2 regions of the Micromonospora sp. SCSIO 07396 genome follow, and region 2 is predicted to be linked to the other one. Evidence: riboswitches for the same ligand, from Rfam matches in the RefSeq annotation. Region 2 holds a riboswitch; the other holds the start of a gene.
The links. A riboswitch is a leader RNA that binds a small molecule or an ion and turns the genes downstream of it on or off. The one in region 2 is predicted to bind cyclic di-AMP.
Positions count from the first base shown of each region.

Region 1: linked by a shared signal. The riboswitch ahead of ACWCHM_RS17950 (C39 family peptidase) and the one ahead of ACWCHM_RS03905 (coiled-coil domain-containing protein) in region 2 are both predicted to bind cyclic di-AMP.

Region 1 covers NZ_CM132210.1:4,167,116-4,174,169, forward strand. The annotation lists gene ACWCHM_RS17945 (CDP-glycerol glycerophosphotransferase family protein) at 1-1,511, shown strand, start outside; gene ACWCHM_RS17950 (C39 family peptidase) at 1,920-2,771, opposite strand; cyclic di-AMP (ydaO/yuaA leader) riboswitch at 3,045-3,189, opposite strand; gene ACWCHM_RS17955 (hypothetical protein) at 3,562-4,323, opposite strand; gene ACWCHM_RS17960 (hypothetical protein) at 4,461-4,856, opposite strand; gene ACWCHM_RS17965 (acyltransferase family protein) at 5,072-6,298, opposite strand; gene ACWCHM_RS17970 (polysaccharide pyruvyl transferase family protein) at 6,479-7,054, shown strand, end outside.
Region 2 covers NZ_CM132210.1:847,928-854,981, forward strand. The annotation lists gene ACWCHM_RS03880 (cellulose binding domain-containing protein) at 1-1,193, shown strand, start outside; gene ACWCHM_RS03885 (hypothetical protein) at 1,460-1,858, opposite strand; gene ACWCHM_RS03890 (hypothetical protein) at 2,016-2,159, opposite strand; gene ACWCHM_RS03895 (STAS domain-containing protein) at 2,515-2,877, shown strand; gene ACWCHM_RS03900 (SRPBCC family protein) at 2,976-3,443, shown strand; gene ACWCHM_RS03905 (coiled-coil domain-containing protein) at 3,564-4,622, opposite strand; cyclic di-AMP (ydaO/yuaA leader) riboswitch at 4,627-4,758, opposite strand; gene ACWCHM_RS03910 (cation diffusion facilitator family transporter) at 4,925-5,839, opposite strand; gene ACWCHM_RS03915 (HelD family protein) at 5,947-7,054, opposite strand, start outside.

The DNA of each region.
Region 1 (7,054 bases), 3.3 Mb from region 2:
GCATCCTGGTCGGCTACGCCCGCCGGCTCGACGACGGGTTCGACCCGGTGCTGGCGCTCACCGCGCTGCTGCTGCTGGGCCTGGTGCTGCTGGTGGGGCCGCTGCGCGACGCCGGCAACCTGGAGATCCGGGCGGCGAACCTGCCGGTGCGGGCGTGGACCCCGCTGGTCGCCGCCCGCCTCGGCGGCATCCTGCTGGGGCTGCTCGCGGTGGTGGCGGTGGCCGCCGCCCTCGCCCTGCCCGCCGTGGTCGCGCTGGCCGTCGTGCTGGTGGTGGCGGCCGGCTGCGGCGCGGTCGGCCTGGACCTGGCCCGGCGGCGGTTCCGGCCGTCGGGCGGGGGCGGCCCGGTGACCCGGGCGCTACGTGCGCACCAGCCGGAGTTCCTGCTCTACTTCTCCGCCCCACCCGGCTCGGAATACCAGGTCACCATGTGGCTGCCCTACCTGGAACGGTTGGGCCGGCCGTTCCTGGTGCTGCTGCGGGAGCCGGAATTCCTGCCCACGATCGCCGCCGCGACCAGCGCCCCGGTGGTCTACTGCCCCACCCTCAAGGCCATGGACGAGGCGCTGGTGCCCAGCCTGCGGGTGGCGTTCTATGTCAACCACGGGGCGAAGAACAGCCACTGCATCCGGTTCACCCAGCTCACCCACGTGCAGCTGCACCACGGCGACAGCGACAAGGCCCCCAGCGCCAACCCGGTCTCGGCCATCTTCGACAAGATCTTCGTGGCCGGTCCGGCGGCGATCGAGCGGTACGCGCGGGCCGGCGTGGAGATCCCCGCCGAGAAGTTCGTCGTGGTCGGCCGTCCGCAGGTCGAAGCCATCGAGGTACGCCGGGAGGCCCGCCCGCCGGCCGCCCCGACGGTGCTCTACACCCCCACCTGGACCGGCCACCACGCCGACGCCAACTACTGCTCGCTGCCGGTGGCAGAGCCGCTGCTGCGCCGGCTGCTCGACCGGGGGGCCACGGTGATCCTGCGGGCCCACCCGTACACCGGGCAGAACCCGGCCTCGGCCCGGCAGTTGGCCCGGCTCACCGAGCTGCTCGCCGCCGACCGGACCCGGACCGGGCGGCAGCACCTGTGGGGGGCAGCGGCCAGCCGTGAGCTGAGCCTGACCGACTGTGTCAACCGCTCCGACGCGCTGGTCTCCGACGTCTCCGGGGTCATCTCCGACTACCTCTACTCGGGCAAGCCGTACGCGGTGACCGACCTGGGCGTCGACGGTGACGAGTTCCTGGACCGGTTCCCGCTGGCCCGCTCCGGTTACGTGCTGCGCCGGGACATGGCCAACCTGGACGAGGTGCTGACCGGGCTGCTGGACACCGATCCGCTGGCGGCGGCCCGGTGGGACACCCGCCGCCGCTACCTGGGCGACTTCCCCGACGACGCGTACGCCGACGGTTTCCTCGACGCGGCCCGCCGGGAGCTGGAGCCGGGCTGGAACCCGCCGGCCCCGCGTACCGCCGGCACCGCCACCTGGGACGACGCTTCGGTGTCCCCGCGCGGCTGACCGGGAGTCGACCCGGGCCGGGGTGGTGGCGTGGTTCGCCACTCGGGCCCGACGCGTGCACGGACGCCCCCTCACAAGTGCCGTCTGCCGCCTACAGACCTGATGACGCAAACGAATCACGCCGTGTGTGCCCTCGCTGACCGGCCGGGTACCGGCAATGATCGGCTCCGCCTGAAGTAGGTGCGGCGTCGGCACTGAGTCGTTGCCGTCATCAGCTCTGTAGGGAGCGAGGGTGGTATGTGCACCCCTCGGACGATGCAGGCGTGGTTGGTCCGGGGCGCGCCGGGTGGCACCCGGCATCGGTGGTGCCGATGCCGTCAGTCCTCGTCGGTCGGGCCGACAGCGGACCGCCCCGGTGCCCGTGGTCAGGCAGCCGAGGCGGTCCGGATCGAATTCGAGAGCAACGGGTCAGGCGGAGTAGCCCCGGGTGGCGATCCAGTTCGCCAGGGTGGTCACGCCGACCCAGTAGGCCGGCAGGGACGGGTCGGCCGAGTCGGCGATCCGCACGGTACGGCCGTTGTCCCGGTAGCCCACGGCGGCGACGTAGTGGCCACCGGGGAAGGAGTGCCAGCCGCCGTCGAGGTCGGTGGCGTCCCCGGCCACGTTCGCGACCACGGCCCGCTTGTCGGTGACCGCCGCGACCACGTCGGCCCGCAGCCGCTCGACCTGCGCGTCGCTCGGGGTGCCGGCGAACATCCGGGTCCGGTACGGATCGCCCTTGACCACGGCGTTGAGCACCCGGGTGGTGTCCTCGGCCGAGTTGGTGCCCATCTCGGTGGTGCCCAACTGGGCGGCGAGGTCGTCCTGGCCGCGCTCGATGCCGGCCGCGCTGAGCGCGTTACGCACCGCCGCCGGGCCACAGTAGTAGTAGGTGATCTGGGCCTGGTAGTCGTAGCGCAGAACCTTCGACGACGGCGGCTTCGGGGCCGCCTTGCGGGTCAGGTCCGGGTCGACGGTGGGACGGGACTTCGCCCGGGTGACGCGCGGCGACGGGGTGGGGCTCGCCGACGGGCTGGCCGTGGGGGTGGCCGACGGGCTGGCCGGGGCGGGCGTGGCCACCCGGGCCTGGGCGCGGCTGGCGACGTCGTCGAGGCGGGGGGCGGTCTCGGCCACGGCGGTGGCGCGCTGCTGGTCGGTCGGGGCGTCGTCGACCCCGGCGGCCAGGGCGGTGCCACCGGCGGCCAGGACGAGGACCGCCGCCGAGCCGACGACCATCCGGTACGGGCGCTGGGCGCCCAGTCGGCGGAGCTGTCGCTTCATGTGGTGCTTCACGGGGTGTTCCTCCACGGGGCGAGGCGGCCGGGCACGCCGGACCGGCACGTGGCGGGTACGCCACGCGCGGATCGGGTGTTTGGGCCGCTCGTTCGGCAGGGTCCGCCCGACGGGAGCCGGGCGGATCGGCGGGTCGCCCGAGCGGGGTCGGGCGGCGGGGTGGACGGCCGGGTCAGCGCGTCAGGCGCGACGGTCCGGCGGCACCCCGGCACCGAGGTGGAGGGATTACCGAGGGGGTGGGGTCATGCTGCACGAGGAGGGAACTCCTTCCGCTGCCGCCGACCGGGTTAGCTGACGGATTCGGGCGGGAAGATCGCCCTACCCCGGGCCGTGGCCCGGAGATTCACCCCAGGTGGTGCGTGTGGGTCCCCGGTTCGTGACAAGCACGATTGAGCGGGTCGGCGCGGCGTCGCCTGCTGCGATCGGGAACCGCACCGGACGGCAGCGACACTACTGGTCGCCCTCCCCTCCCGCCAAGCCCTGTGACCTGCGTAAACATAGCTGGGCAGGCCGATGTGCGGGGCGTTCGGGCAGCCCGGGTGCGGGCCGGGGACGAATGGTCGTCCGGGCCCGTCGGGGCCGTGACCGGACAACCGACCCGCAACCTCCGATGATCAACGAAGTCGATGTGACCGGGTGTGACGGGCTGTCCGGTTCCGCCGCTGCGTGACCGCGTCCACACCCGCCTGGGTAACAATTCGGTCCCCGGGACTCCCGACCTCCCGACCTCCCGGCCCACCCGGCCCGGGGTGGACCCAGGCGGTAGTCGCGGGGCGGGTCAGCCCACCCGGGCCGGGTGCCAGCGGGTGGCCGGGCTCGGGCGGGTCGCCGCCGACGTCGCGGCCCGGGGCAGCGGCACCCGGCCCGGACGCACCCGCTGCGTCGCCGCGTACGCCTCGGCGGCCAGCGACCGGGCGGCCTCGGCGGCCAGCTCGGCGGCCCGCCACGCGACGCGTTCCCGCCAGTGCGCCGCCCGGTACGCCGCCCGCCGGTCCTCCCGGACCGCCCGGGCGAGCATCACCTCGTGCTCGACGGGGTGCCGGCGCGGGTCCCAGCCGTCGCGGTGCGCGAAGACGTCCCGCAGCCGCTCCACCGACAGTTCGCCCCGCCAGTGCGCCGCCACCGCCTCCTGGTGCAGCCACCGCTCCCGGCCGGCGTACTCGGCAGGCGTCCGGGGGGTACGCGGGCTGGGCAGCGCCCCCGCGCCGGTGAACCGTCGGGCCGCCGTCTCCGCCTCGTCGTACTCCTGCCAGGCCCGTTCCAGGGTGTCCTGCGCGGCCAGCCAGGCGGCCCGGTGACGGCGGGCGGTCTGGGCGGCCCCGGCGGCGGCCACGGTCACCTCGTCGGCGTAGCGGCGCAGGTCGGCGACCGGGGGTGGGGCGTCGGGCGGCGGCCCGACGGCGGTCACGTCGGTCGGCTGCTCCCGTTCGGGGCGGGCGACCAGGACGGCGAGGCCGGTCAACGCGAGGACGAGCAGCAGGGACCAGATCGCGGTGGCGGTCGGCACCCCGATCAGGAACTGGGACAGCACGGTGGTCACGGGTCGACACCTCGCGGGCGGATGGGGCGGATCGGGGCCGTACCGGGGCGGAACCGTTGCGGGCAACGTCCGTCCGGGGCGGTACGGGGACGAGGTCGTGGTGGTGGCGGCGGGCGGGCGGCCCCGGTGGGGCGGGGTCAGCGCGCCGGGGGTGCCCGGGGCCCGGGGGCGGCGGGCATCCGACCGGCCGGTGTCGACAGGGTGGCCGTCGGAAGCTCCCGTGCCGGACCGGCCGGCACGGCGGGCAGGCCGGCGTCGACCCGGTCGGTCGTCACCACGTCGACCCGCTCCGTCCCGCGGCCGTCGGCGCGGATGCCGTCACCCTGATCGGACGGGGTGTCGAGGGCCCCGGCGGCGGGGAAGGAGTGCGACGCGTCGGCCGACAGTGCGCCGGGGACCGGATCGAACAGCGCGGGGCCGGACAGCGCCGGGCCGGCGGCGGCGAACGCGAGTGCGACGGCGAGGCCGGCGAGCAGCCGGGACATCCCGCGCGCGACCCACCACAGGGGACTGGTGGGCGCGACCGGGAACACGGGACCACGCTACCGAAGGGGCCACCGGCCCGCAGCACCGCCGGGCGTGTCGCCGCGCCGGCCGCGCGGCAACCGGTCACACCCGGGCGGGCGACGGACCCCGGGCTTGGCATCCACCGTGGAGGGAGTCCCGCCGCCGCCCACGACCGAGCCGGCACACCGCCACCGAGGCGGCAGGTAGCGGCAGGCCGGCAGGGAACAGAGCCGGGGCAAGATCAGTGCGGGTCGCGCGGGCCCGCGTACTCGACGGGGCGGGCGTCGCGCGGCCCGCCGTCGGCCCCCCTCGGCCCCGGCACGACCGCCGTCCCGCCGGCACCCGGAGCAGCGGCACCGGGAACAGCGGCACCGGGAACAGCGGCCGGGGCGGTGCGGCGGCGGGGGGCCAGCCGGCGCATCATCGGGGTCTCCACGAAGCGGTGCAACGCGGCGGCCAGCGCCAGGTTCACCACCAGGAAGCCGAGCACGGCCAGCGGCCCCGACCAGCCGGGCAACCCGACACCCCAGTGCCCGGTGAGCCGCAGCACGGTCATCATCACCAGCACGTGCACCAGGTAGAAGGCGAACGACACCTCACCGAGCCAGATCAGGGTGCGGTGCCGCCACGGCGACCGGCGACCCTGCACGTCCGCGCGGGCCGCCGCCGGGATGACCAGGATGTACGCCACCGACAGCAGCGCCGCCCACATCTCGGCCGGGATCCAGTGCGCCGCCACCCAGACGACCACGAACAGCAGGCTGGCCAGGGTCAGCCCGGGACCCCGCCAGTGGCCCCGGCGCAGCAGCTCGGCGGCGGCCACGCCCAGCCAGAACTCGGTGGAGCGGACCAGCGGGAAGACCTGGGTGAACCACCAGTTGCTGCCCTCGGGCAGCAACTGCTGGCCGGGCCAGAGCGCCAGGATCACCAGCGGCACCGCCACCACCACGGCCCACAGCACGCCGGAGTGGGCCCGTCGGATCGCCGGCAGCGCCAGCGGCAGGCAGAGGTAGAAGAACAGCTCGCAGGAGAGCGACCAGCTCACGTTATTGATGCTGTAGAAGTAGCCGGGGGTGGGGTCCCACGCCTGGACGAGGAAGAGGTTCTCCAGGGCGGCGCGGGGCACCACCGGGTCGGCGAACCACCACATCACCAGCAGCGCCGCCGCCCAGGTCAGCACGTGGTTGGGATAGATCTTGGCGAGCCGGCGACGCCAGAAGTCCCGCCGCCGGTCGCCGTCGCGGGCCGACCAGACCAGCACGAAGCCACTGAGGATGAAGAAGAACTGCACCCCGGACAGGCCCAGGGTGAACAGCCAGTCAACCACCGCCTTGGCGTCGGGCTGGGTGACGATCCGCATGGTGCCGACGTGGTAGCCGAAGACCAGCATGGCGGCGATCCACCGCAGCCCGGTCAGCGACGGGAGCCGGTTCAGCGCCGGGGACGCGGGGGTGGGCACGCTGGTCACCCGGGGCACCCTACCGGCACCCCCCGGTACCGGCGACGGACCGGGGTGGTGCGGATGTGCGGAAGGTGTACGAAATCCCTCCACTGCCCTAACATCGCGGGACCTGTCGGTGTCGGCGTACCCGTGGGTCAGATCGGCGGCCGGCGGAGGCTCCCGGCGAACGAGGAACGGAGCGAAGTGGTGCACCAGCGGATCCTGATGCGGGCGAAGAAGGACCCGTTCGACGTACGCGGCCCGGAGGAGGCGTACGAGGGGAACTGGATCGGGGAGAACAACGGCAACCTGGTCTTCAGCCACGCCGCGCACAAGCTGCTGCGCACCTCCACCGCGCGGATCACGTCGACCGAGTTCAAGGTCGACCTGCGCGACGCCGACCGGATCAACGAGCAGTACGACGTGTACGTCATCCCGCTGGCCAACGCGTTCCGGCGCAGCTACGCCCACCGCATCGAGGTGATGACGAAGCTGGTCGAGCGGCTGCGCATCCCGGTGGTGGTGTTCGGGGTGGGCGTACAGACCGACATCCACGGCGACCGGGAGTACCTGCGTCCGATCGACGACGTGGTCAGCCGGTTCGTCCGGGCGGCGCTGGAGCGGGGGCCGAGTATCGGCGTACGCGGGGAGATCACCGCGCAGTACCTGAACACGCTGGGCTTCTCCGCCGTCGACGTGATCGGCTGCCCGTCGATGTTCCTGCACGGCGACCGGCTCCGGGTGGAGAAGTCCGCGCCGGCCCTGAGCACCGACGCCCGGGTG
Region 2 (7,054 bases):
GTAACTTCACCGACGCCGACCGCCCCAACGACAGCCACGTCGCGTTCTCCACCGACGGCGGGGCGAACTGGTTCCAGGGCAGCGAGCCGGGCGGGGTCAACAACGGCGGCACGGTCGCCGCCGCCGCCGACGGCAGCCAGTTCGTCTGGGCTCCCGGTGACCCCGGGCAGCAGGTGATCCGTTCGGTCGGCTTCGGCAACTCGTGGACCGCCGCCACCGGCATCCCGGCCAACGCCGTGGTCGAGTCCGACCGGGTCAACAAGAACAAGTTCTACGGCTTCAGCGCCGGCAAGTTCTACGTCAGCACCAACGGCGGGGCCAGCTTCACCGCCTCCGCCGCCACCGGCCTGCCGGCCACCGGGAACGTCAAGTTCAAGGCGGTGCCCGGCAAGGAGGGCGACATCTGGCTGGCCGGTGAGGGCGGGCTGTGGCGCTCCACCGACTCCGGGGCCAGCTTCACCAAGCTGGCCGGGGTCACTGCGGCGGTGAACGTCGGCTTCGGCAAGGCCGCCCCCGGGCAGACGTACCCGGCGGTGTTCACCTTCGGCACCGTCGACGGCAAGGCCGGCGTCTACCGTTCCGACAACACCGGTGCGGCCTGGGTGCGGATCAACGACGACCAGCACCAGTACGGCAACGCGGGCGAGGCGCTGACCGGCGACCCCCGGGTCTACGGCCGGGTCTACCTGGGCACCAACGGCCGGGGCATCCTGGTCGCCGACCGGCTCGGCGGCACCCCCACCCCGACGCCGACCACCCCCGGCCCGACCACGCCTCCGCCGACGACCCCGCCGCCGACGACGCCGCCCCCCACGACGCCTCCGCCGACCACCCCGCCCCCCACGACGCCTCCGCCCACCACGCCGCCGCCGACGACTCCGCCGCCCACCGGTGGGTGCGCGGCGACGTACAAGGTGACCGGGTCGTGGCCGGGTGGCTTCCAGGGTGAGGTGACGGTCCGCAACGCCGGCACCAGCGCGATCGCCGGCTGGACGCTCAACTGGACGTTCGCCAACGGTCAGACGGTCAACTCGCTCTGGGGCGGCACCTTCACCCAGACCGGGGCGAACGTCTCGGTCCGGGACGCCGGCTGGAACGGCGCACTCGGTGGCGGGGCGAGCACCAGCATCGGCTTCACCGCCAACGTCACCGGCACCAACGCCGTCCCGACGGTGACCTGCACCAGCCGCTGACAACTATCAACTATCCGACACCTGCCGGCTCCCCCGATCCTGTCGGGGGAGCCGGTGCGTGTCCGGCTCGGAATCTGCCCGGTCCGTGGGTGATCGACCCGGTCGGGTGATCGACTCAGTGCGGCGAAGTTGTGGCATCAACCCCGTGTCTTTACCGCAACATCGCCCCAATGGAGTGGATTGAGAGCGACGTAGGCCCCGGTCGACGCTGAGGAGCGTGACCGGGGCCTGTGTGTGTCGTGGAACGGCTGCGTGCCGTGGAGCAGTCAGTCGTCCAGCCCGACGGGGGAGTTCGGCCGGTCCACGTCGACGAACTCGATGTCGTCGGCGGCCCGGTCACCCCGGCTGCCGGCGGCCCGTGCGGCGGTGCCGGCCGCCCAGCCGACCGCCGCGCCGACCAGCGCCGCGCCGATCAGCAGGGTCCAGGGCAGGGCCGGCCGTCGGCCGGCGAGCGCGTCGAAGGCGAGCGTCGCCCGACGGCGTGCCTCGTCGGCGGTCGAGCCGACCAGGTCACCGGCGTCGGCCAGCCCCGAGTCCCGGACCGACCGGGCGGCGTCCCGGACGCTGTCACCGGCGGAGTCCACCGCCGAGAGCAGGTGGTTCCAGGCCTGGTCGGCGATCCGCTCGGGCTTGCTGCGGCGCTCCAGAAGGTTGCTGCCGATCATCGTGTTACCTCCTCGAATGCCGAAGTCTGCGGCCACTTCGGACGTCGTCTCCGTGCCGTGGGACGGTCCTCGCACGGACCGGACGACCGGCCCGTGTCCGAGCAGTGCCCCGCCCGGCCGGGTCGCAAACCCGGTACGCAGGGGTGACCGGCACGACTCAGCGGACCATGACCACGGACGTGGCGCGGGCGAAATCGTCGTCGTCGTCATCGTCGTCGTCCCCGCCGCCGCCGAAGCCGCAGGCCAGGACGAGAGCGAGCAGCGCGCCGACGCCGGCCAGGCCGAGTAGTCTCTTGAGCATCGATCCGTCTCCTCGATCGTGGTGACCCATCTCTCGCCCACGGTAGGCACCTGTCACAACCTGCGCCGGGGGAGTCGGCACGCCGTGCCGGGGTGTCGACGGGGCTCGCCCGGCCCACCGCATCCGGTTACCACTGGACCGGGGCCGCTACTCTGGGACGGTTGGAACGGCCGAGCTGTGCCGTTCGTCGGAAGAGAACAGGACCAGCAACGGTGTGGAGAGGGACGGTCTGGTCCGTCCGGATCCGCGAATTGCTCATCCCGAGGGGTGGCGACCGAGGCCATCGGAGGAATACTCTCGGTCGCGGCCCGCGTACTGATGAGGCGCCCGGGGACGGGCGAGTGGAGGTGCTCGCGTGAGCCTGTCGATCGTGAAGTCGGTCCTGCCGGCCGGTGTCATCGAGATCGCCCCCCGTGGTGAGATCGACGTCGACACCGCCTACGAGGTACGTGAGGCGATCGCCGAGGTGCTGGCCAAGGGCCGGCCCGCGCGGATCGAGCTGAACATGCGACTCGTCACCTTCATCGACTCCGTCGGGATCAGCGCCATGGTCGCCGGCTTCCAGACCGCCGAGGTCAGCGGCGTCAAACTGATCGTCACCGAACCGAGCCGGTTCGTGCACCGGCAGCTCTGGGTGACCGGCCTGCTCGGTCTCTTCGGCGCTCCGGAGCCGTACTTCGCCGGTGCCGCCACCCCGGAGGTGCTGCCCGGCGCCTGACCGGGCCACGGGCGGCGTCCATGCCGTCCGACCAGTGACGTTGCCAGTCCGTCTCCGGTACGGCACGATCGTGCGACCGACGACGGTCAGGAGGCCCGGTGGTCCGGCGGGAGAGCTTCAGCTACACGGTGCAGGCGCGCTGCTCACCGGCGGACGCGACGGCGCTGCTGAGCGACCTGTCCCGGCAGGAGGAGCTGCATCCGCTGATCGTCCGGGTACGCCGGCTGCCCGCCCGGCCGGGTGCCCTGGCCAGCTATGCGATCACCGACCGGCTGGAGCTGGGGCCGCTGCGGTTCCCCGTCACCTACCAGGCCGACGTGCTGCTGGCCGGCGACGACGAGATCGTGACGGTGGCCCGCCAGCAGCCCGGCACCACCGTACGCAACCACACCCGGCTGCGGATGGAGGGTGACCTGCTGCGGATCGACGTAGAGATCACCCTCGCCGCACCGGCGCCGTTGTTCGGCTACGCCTTCCGGCAGGCCCGCGCCGCCCACCTGGGGCTGGCCAGCCGCCTCGGTGCCGTTCTGGACTCCCGGGCCGGCGACCCGCCTCCGGTGGGCTGACCACCGCCGGCACCCGGGCTGCCCGACCCGGTCGCGGCGTGGCGGCACCCGACCTGACCTGCCGCTGCGGCCGGCCGTGGTCCGGTGGCCCGCCCGGGTCGGACGGGCCACCGGGTCGGCTCAGATCATCGACAGGTGCACGTGGTTGGTGTGGTCGCTGGACGGGTCCCCGTTGCCCCCGCTGTACGCCTTCCACCCGCTGCTCGGCAGCCAGATCCGCTTGAACCAGATCACGTAGAGCACACCGAGCCGGTCGGCGTTGCGGATGAAGTACGCGGCGAGGTTGTTGCCGTACGTCCGGTCGCCGCCACTGGCCACCCCGCCGAAGCCACCCTTCTGGGCGGCGAAGTCGCACGCCCGGCCCTTGGGGTGTTCCCCGGAGCCGCTGGGCCGGTAGCAGGAGACGTACCTGGTGAAACCGGCCGCCTTGGCCTGGTTGAGGGCGTTGAGCGTACGCGGGGTGATGCAGCCGTTGGCCGGCGTCGGGTCGTTGACGCTGCACGACTCGGACGGCCAGGAGCCGTCGGAGTTGCGGGGCGCCCCCTTGGCGTTGCTGGTGGACGTGCCGTCCGAGCTGCCGGAGTCGCGGGAGGTGGGGGCCGGCTTGTCGGCGGCGGCCACCGCCAACGCCCGCTCGGCCTGTTCCTTGCGTTTGCCCATGGTGGCGACCTGCTTGCGCTGTTCGGTGATCTCCCGGGTGACCGCGGCCCGGGTCCGGGTGGCCTGGTCCCGGGTCTCGATCATCGTGCGCAGTTCCTGGTCCTCCCGGGTGGCGACCGTCTCCAGCGCCGCCGCGCGGTCCAGGAAGCCGGTCGGGGTGTTGCTGTTGAGCAGGGCGGACATCGGTCCGAGCCGGCCGGTGCGGTAGGCCGCTCCGGCGATCTCGCCGACCTTGGCGGTCTGCGTGACCAGTTGCCCCTCGATGGTCTTGAGCTGCCCGTCGAGTTCCTTTTGGCGTTTGGTGGAGCGCTCCAGGGCGGCCTTGGCCTCCAGCCAGCCCTTGCTGGCCGCGTCGAGCTGGTCGCGCAGCGCCGGGGTGCCGCCCTCGTCGTCGTCGCCCGGGGCGGCGAGCCGGGTGGTGGGCGCGGCGACGGCCGGGGTGAACGGCGCGGCCGACACGCCCAGGGCCAGCGCCGTGACGACTGCGGCCAGCAGCCGCGTGGTGGTGCGTACGTGCATGCGGATGTCCTTCCGTCAGCCGCCGACCGGGTTAGCTGACGGGTTCGGGACGGAAGATCCCTACCGCTTGCGCGGATGCACCCCAGGAACGTGGTTCCCCGGTTCGCCCGGGCGGGCGATTAGGCGGCGGCCTCCGCCTGGCGGAGACCGGGGCCGAGCCTACCGGTACGCGTGTGACGCCTGCCTACCTCGTGACTGAGAGTACGAGAGTGAATACCCCCAAAAGGGGCAAACAGCGCAAATTCCCGTGATCTCTGTGCGGGAGTACCCGCCGGGGCTGACCGTCCGGCCCGGGGTGGGGGTCACCAGTGGGCGGGTCCGCACGCCCCCGGGGTCGCCCCGGGCTCGACCTGGAGGGTGGCGTGCTCGATGTGGAAGTCCTCCCGCAGGGCGCCCCGGGCGGCGGCCAGCACCGTGCCGACCTCGGCGTCGCCGGCCAGGGTGAGGTGGGCCGAGGCGACGTCCATGCCCGAGGTGAGCGTCCAGACGTGCAGGTCGTGCACCTCGGCGACGCCGGGCACGGCGGTGAGCCGGTCGTGCACGGCGGTCACCGGCAGGTGCTCCGGGGCGGCCTGCACCAGGATGCGTACCGCCGCCCGGCCGAGTCGCCAGGTGCGGGGCAGGATGAACACGCCGATCGCCACGGCGACCAGCGGGTCGGCCCACCACCAACCGGTGCCGGCGATCAGCAGCGCCGCCACGATCACGCCGACCGAGCCGAGCAGGTCGCCCAGCACCTCCAGGTACGCCCCACGCAGGTTGATGCTCTCCTTGGCGCCCTCCCGCAGCAGGCCGAACGCGACGATGTTGGCGAGCAGGCCGAGCACCGCCACCACCAGCATCGGGCCGGCCAGCACCTCGGGCGGCTCGCCGAACCGGCGGACCGCCTCGATCAGCACGTAGACCGCGACCCCGCTGAGCAGGACGGCGTTGGCCAGGGCGGCGAGCACCTCCAGCCGGTAGAGGCCGAAGGTGCGCTGCGGGTCCCGGGCGGCCCGCCGGGTGGCGGTGATCGCGGCCAGCGCCATCCCGATGCCGAGCACGTCGGTGAACATGTGCCCCGCGTCGGAGAGCAGGGCCAGCGAGCCGGTGCCGAAGGCGGCCACTGCCTCGACCACCATGAGCACGGCGAGCAGCCCGAACGCCGCCCAGAGCCGCCCCCGGTGCCGGTGCGCGGCGTTGCTGACCGTCGCGCTGTGGTCATGACCTGCGCCCACGTCCACACCTTCCGTCGCCGCTGCGGACCGGCTCCAATCTATGCTCACATCGCTATGTATGCAAGTGATGGTCGGTCGTCCGGCCAGGTGGGACGGGTTCCGGGCGGTCAGCCGGTCGGTTCGACGGTGGTGAGGCGCTGGGTCGCCCGGGACAACGCCACGTAGAGCGTCCGTACCCCGGAGCCCGGATCGGCCCGGATCTCGCCGGGGCAGACCAGCACCACCCCGTCGTACTCCATGCCCTTGGCCTGGAGGCTGGTCACCACCTGCAACCGCGCCCCGCCCCGGTCGCCCAACCAGCCGGCCACCTCGTCGCGGCGGGGCACCGGGGTGATCACGCCGACCGTCCCGGCCACCTCCGCCAGCAGCGCGTCCACCGCGTCGGCCGTCGCGCGGGCCAGCTCCGCCGCCGGCACCTGCAACGCCACCGGGTCCACCCCGGTGGACCGCACCGCGCTCGGCAACTCCAGGTCGGGATAGAGCCGGCGAATCTCCGCCGCCGCCACCGCGAAGATCTCCGCCGAGTTGCGGTAGTTGGTGGAGAGCGTGAACCGGTGCCGCCGCCGCCGACCCAGCGCCTGGTCCCGGGCCCGGTCCAGCTCCGCCTGGTCACCCGTCCAGGCGGTCTGCGCCGGATCACCCACCACCGTCCAGGAGGCGAGCCGGCCGCGCCGGCCGATCATCCGCCACTGCATCGGCGAGACGTCCTGCGACTCGTCGACCACCACGTGTGCGTAGTCCCGGTAGTCCTCGGGCCGCTCCCGGGCCGCCGCCCGCGCGGCCCGCTGCCGCTCCCCGAAGGTGCTCAGCTCCCGGACGCCGCCGGCGAGCTGGAACGGGTCCCGGCGGGCCTTCTTCGGGCGGACCGGCTGACCCAGCAGCGCGTCCAGCTCGTCGAGCAGGGCGATGTCAGCCACCGTCAACCCCTCGGTGTCCAGCGACCGGTACGCCTCCACCAGCAACCCGACCTCCGTCCGGGACAGGACGCCGGCCGCGTACCGGTGCAGCCGCTCCGGTCGGGCCAGCCAGCCCAGCACGTGCCGGGGATGCAGCCGGGGCCACCACGCCTTGAGGAACTCCCGGAACTCCGGCCGCTCGATGATCTCGTCCTCGAAGGCCGGCTGCTCGGGCAGACCGGCGACGGCCAACCGTCGGGCCTGCGCGTACAACGCGGCGAGCACCCCGTCGAAGCCGACCCGACGGACCTCGTTACGG